2 regions of the Bradyrhizobium japonicum USDA 6 genome follow, and region 1 is predicted to be linked to the other one. Evidence: riboswitches for the same ligand, from Rfam matches in the RefSeq annotation. Region 1 holds a riboswitch; the other holds the start of a gene.
What was found. A riboswitch is a leader RNA that binds a small molecule or an ion and turns the genes downstream of it on or off. The one in region 1 is predicted to bind glycine.
Positions count from the first base shown of each region.

Region 2: it holds a riboswitch for glycine, as region 1 does, so the genes downstream of both, gcvT (glycine cleavage system aminomethyltransferase GcvT) here and BJ6T_RS19930 (D-amino acid dehydrogenase) in region 1, are expected to answer to the same signal.

Region 1 is NC_017249.1:4,266,260-4,268,656, forward strand. It holds gene BJ6T_RS19930 (D-amino acid dehydrogenase) at 1-1,137, opposite strand, end outside; glycine riboswitch at 1,205-1,318, opposite strand; glycine riboswitch at 1,322-1,425, opposite strand; gene BJ6T_RS19935 (M20/M25/M40 family metallo-hydrolase) at 1,521-2,397, opposite strand, start outside.
Region 2 is NC_017249.1:4,108,379-4,110,775, forward strand. It holds gene gcvH (glycine cleavage system protein GcvH) at 1-6, opposite strand, end outside; gene gcvT (glycine cleavage system aminomethyltransferase GcvT) at 18-1,166, opposite strand; glycine riboswitch at 1,312-1,400, opposite strand; gene alaS (alanine--tRNA ligase) at 1,635-2,397, shown strand, end outside.

The sequences.
Region 1 (2,397 bases):
CCGTCCTGCGCGCACCACGGGCATCATGTTCGGCATCATCGGCCGCAGCCCGGCCCAGGGCACGACCTTGGACGTTTCGACGCCGGGGAAGTTGTTGCGCACCCAGTCGACCAGCGGCTGCACGCGGTCCGCGCGGATGTCGCGGTTGAAGTCGTTGAATTCGGCGGTGCCTGCGACGCGGAAGCGATCGGCGCCGAGCCGGCTGGTGACGATCTTGGCCGCTTCGTCGAGCAAACTCACGGTCGGCGTCGCATTGCGGCTTGTGGCAGTGTCGAGTTGCACGGTGATCGAGTAGCCCTTCACCGGATAGACGTTGACGCGCTCGTCGAGGAGGGCGGCGAAGTGACGGCTGGCCACGCCGGCGCAGATCACGACGCCATCCGCCTTCAGCATGCCGCGCGCGGATGCGACAGTGTCACTGGCCGAAAGATCAGCCCAGCCGATGACGAAGCCGCCACCTGCCTGGGCAATGGAATCGATGTTGGCTTCGTGGATAAAGGTCGCGCCGCGCCGCTTGCAGGATTCCGCAAGTCCGCGCGTGAACTTGTGGATATCGCCGGTCGCATCCGAAGGCGTGTAGAAGCCGCCAAAATAGTCCTTACGCAGCGTCGGCTCGATGGCGCGGATCTCCTCCGGCGTCACCGGGCGGCGATCGAGCCCGCCTTCCTTCAATAGCGCATTGACCTGCAGGCCGGATTCAAAACCCTTCCTGTCGTGATAGATGTGGAGAATGCCGCGGCGTTCGAGATCGAAGTCGATCCCTTCGCGCTCCGCGATCTCGAACAGATGCTTGCGGGCTTCGATCGCGAGCCGCGTGGTCTGAACCGTGTTGGCGCGGTAGTTGCCGAGATTGGCGACGAACTCGCTCATCCACGAATATTTGTGCCAGTTCGGCCGCGGGTTCATCAGCAGCGGCGCATCGCGCCGGAACATCCAGCGCAGGCCTTTCAGGATCGTTGCGGTGCTGTTCCACACCTCGGCATTGCTGGCGGAGAGCTGTCCGCCATTGGCGAAGGACGTCTCCATTGCGGCGTAGCGGTGCTTGTCGAGCACCGTCACCTTGTATCCGCGTTCGAGCAAGGCATAGGCGGTCGTTACGCCGGTGATGCCGGCGCCGATGATGGCGATATGGGTCATGGCAGGTGTGGGGCTCCCGTGAGTTAGGATAGGCTAACCGCCGGCCAAAGGCCGTTGGCGGCGCCCCATCTGTCACGGTTACCTGAGAGCTTGATCCGTTGCGGGCCTCGACGAGGTCAGCTCCGGACTATCCCCTTCGGTGGACGTCACGACGTTGAGATCGTGTCGTCTCTCTCCAGATCGTCCTGACGATACGGTCCTTTTGCCTGAGAGTTTCCGGGGCGGTTGCTCCGTCGGCGCCGCAACGAAAGCCTGAACTCTCGTCGCGATCTCTCCCGCATCGTCGCGTGGACAATCGAGCAGTACGATGCGCCTCATTTTTAGACAAGGCTAAATTTCAACCGCGACTGCCAATGCATTGTGCAGTGCGAAGTTGGTTCAATTTACTCCAGCGTCGCGAGCAAACCGGCCATCAGGCGGCCGCGCTCGACCAGGCTGTCGACCTCGATGAACTCCTCCAGCGTGTGGCCATTGCCGCCGCGCACGCCGAGGCCGTCGAGTGTCGGGATACCCATCGCACCGGTGAAATTGCCGTCGGAGCCGCCGCCGGAGCTCGCATGCGGCAGCTCAGTGCCGAGCGATTTGGCGATGCCGCGCGCCTTTTCATACAGCGCCATGGTACCGGCATCGGGCTCCCATACGGGGCGCGTGACGCCGCGCGTCACCTTGAACGTGACATCATTGGTCGTGCCCGACAGCGCCAGCATCCGCTCGACGCCGCGATCGAGATCGGCCTGGCGCTTGGCCATGGACAGCGCCTCGCCGGTGGCAGTCGTGGCAACGCAATTGACCCATTGTCCGCCATGCACGACGCCAACCGAGAAAGTGCAGTCCTCCGTCGTCATCGCGTCGATGGCGAGGATCTGCCGCGCCATCTCGCGGATCGCCGAGCGTCCGGCCGACAATGTCGCGCCGGCATGGCTCGGTCGGCCCGTCGCTTCCAGATTGAAGCGCGCGATGGCGTAACGTCCGGTGGTCACACCGTTGTCGGCGCGGCCCGGTTCGGGCACCAGCACATATTTGTTCCGCGCGGCTTCCGCCTCGATGATGTCCCGCGTCGAGGGCGTGCCGACTTCCTCGTCGGGCGTAAACAGCACGGTGATCGGCAGCGGCGTGGTGAAGGAGGCGCGCGCCAGCTGCCGGATCGCTTCCAGCGAGAGATAATTGCCGCCCTTCATGTCGTAGATGCCGGGGCCGTAGCACTTGTTGCCCTCGTGCCGCCATTTCAGCTTCTCGATGGTGCCGACCGGGTGGACGGTA
Region 2 (2,397 bases), 160 kb from region 1:
GGTCATTTTCTCAGTCCTCAGCGTTTGTAGGTGTTTTTCACGAAGGGCATGGCGGCGACCGTCAGCGGCAGCCGCTGGCCGCGCACCTCGGCGAAGAGCTTTGTATCGAGCGCGCTCGATGCCGTGGGCACATAGCCCATCGCGACCGGCGCGTTCAGGCTCGGGCCGAAACCGCCCGAGGTGACCTTTCCGATCGGCTCGCCGCCCGCGGCATCCGCAAACAGCAGCGCGCCCTCGCGCACCGGCGCGCGGCCTTCCGTGCGCAGCCCGACGCGGCGGCGGGAGGCGCCGTTGTCGAAATAGGCAAGAATCGTCTCGGCGCCGGGAAAGCCGCCGGCGCGGGCGCCGCCGCTGCGGCGGCTCTTCTGCACCGACCATTCCAGCGCCGCCTCGACCGGCGTGGTCGTGGTGTCGATGTCGTGTCCGTAGAGGCAGAGCCCGCCTTCCAGCCGCAAACTGTCGCGGGCGCCAAGGCCGATCGGCATCACGTCGGGGTTTTCAAGCAGCGTCCTGGCGAGGTGCTCGGCGTGCGTGGCGGGGACCGAAATCTCGAACCCGTCCTCGCCGGTGTAGCCGGAGCGCGAGACGAAGCAGTCGAGGCCGGCGACCTTGTGCGGACCGGCATCCATGAACTTCATGGCGGGCGCCTCTGCACACAATTGCGCCAGTGCGGCTTCCGCCTTCGGGCCCTGCAGCGCGATCAGGGCGCGGTCTTGAAGCGAATCGATGATGCAGTCGTCCGAGAGATGCGCGCGCAGATGCGCCTCGTCCGCGTCCTTGCAGGCCGCGTTGACGACCAGGAACAGGTGATCGCCGAAATTGGCGACCATCAGATCGTCGAGAATGCCGCCGTCCGGATTGGTGAACTGGGCGTAGCGCTGCCGGCCCGGGGCAATCGCCACGATATCCTGCGGCACCAGCCGTTCCAGCGCGCGGGCGGCGTCCTCGACCTTGCCCGACTTCGGCCGAAGCGCGAGCTGGCCCATATGGGAGACGTCGAACAGGCCGGCGGAGGAACGGGTATGGAGGTGCTCTTTTAGGACGCCCGCAGGGTACTGCACGGGCATGTCATAGCCCGCGAACGGCACCATCTTGCCGCCGAGGGAGACGTGAAGCCCGTGAAGGGGCGTACGTTTGAGGGAATCTTGGTCGTCGCGCGCAAGCATTACGGGGCCCTCGGCGGTTCCCCGGGGACGATTCCCCGGTAGCAACCAGTCGAAGCCCCATCTGTCGCTGTGCCTGAGAGTATTATCCCGTCGGCGGACGCTGTCCGGGTGTTATGCCCGTCGGCGCCTCTTTCCAGATGTCGTCAAAGCCACGCGGTCCTTTTGCCTGAGAGTTTCCGGGGCGGTTGCTCCTTCGGCGCCGGCACCAAAGCCGGTCTCTCCCGACGTGGCCGTACGATACAGATGGGTACAGACCACAGGCCGGCCAAGCCTGTCAACGCGCACCTGACGGCTTTCAACGGGATTGCAAACGGGATTGCGCGCCTGCGGCAACTCACTGATCTCCTTGCACAGTTTCTGGACAGCGCAGCTGGCCTTGTCTAAAAGCGCTTTGACCCGCAGATATCAGCCCAAATGCCCGGTTTGGATGGCAAATCAGCGGGTCCAAGCACACCCGATTGGATGAACATGAGCGGCGTCAACGAGATCAGGTCGACCTTTCTGAACTTCTTTGCCGAGAACGGCCACGAGATCGTGTCGTCCTCGCCATTGGTGCCGCGCAACGATCCCACGTTGATGTTCACCAATGCCGGCATGGTGCAGTTCAAGAACGTCTTCACCGGCGTCGAGAAGCGGCCCTATCAGCGCGCCACCACGTCGCAGAAATGCGTGCGCGCCGGCGGCAAGCACAATGACCTCGACAATGTCGGCTACACCGCGCGCCATCTCACCTTCTTCGAGATGCTCGGCAATTTCTCGTTCGGCGACTATTTCAAGGAGCGCGCGATCGAGCTGGCCTGGACCCTGATCACGCGGGAGTTCGGGCTCAAGAAAGACAAGCTGCTCGTCACCGTCTACCACACCGACGACGAGGCGGCCGGCCTATGGAAGAAGATCGCGGGCTTCTCCGACGACCGCATCATCCGCATCCCGACCTCGGACAATTTCTGGGCGATGGGCGACACCGGGCCGTGCGGGCCGTGCTCGGAGATCTTCATCGACCGGGGCGACCATATCTGGGGCGGACCTCCGGGCTCGCCGGAAGAGGACGGCGACCGCTTCCTCGAATTCTGGAACCTCGTCTTCATGCAATACGAGCAGGTGACGAAGGAGGAGCGCGTGGATCTGCCGCGTCCCTCGATCGACACCGGCATGGGGCTGGAGCGCATGGCCAGCGTCATGCAGGGCGTCGACAGCGTGTTCGAGACCGACCTGTTCCGCCACCTGATCG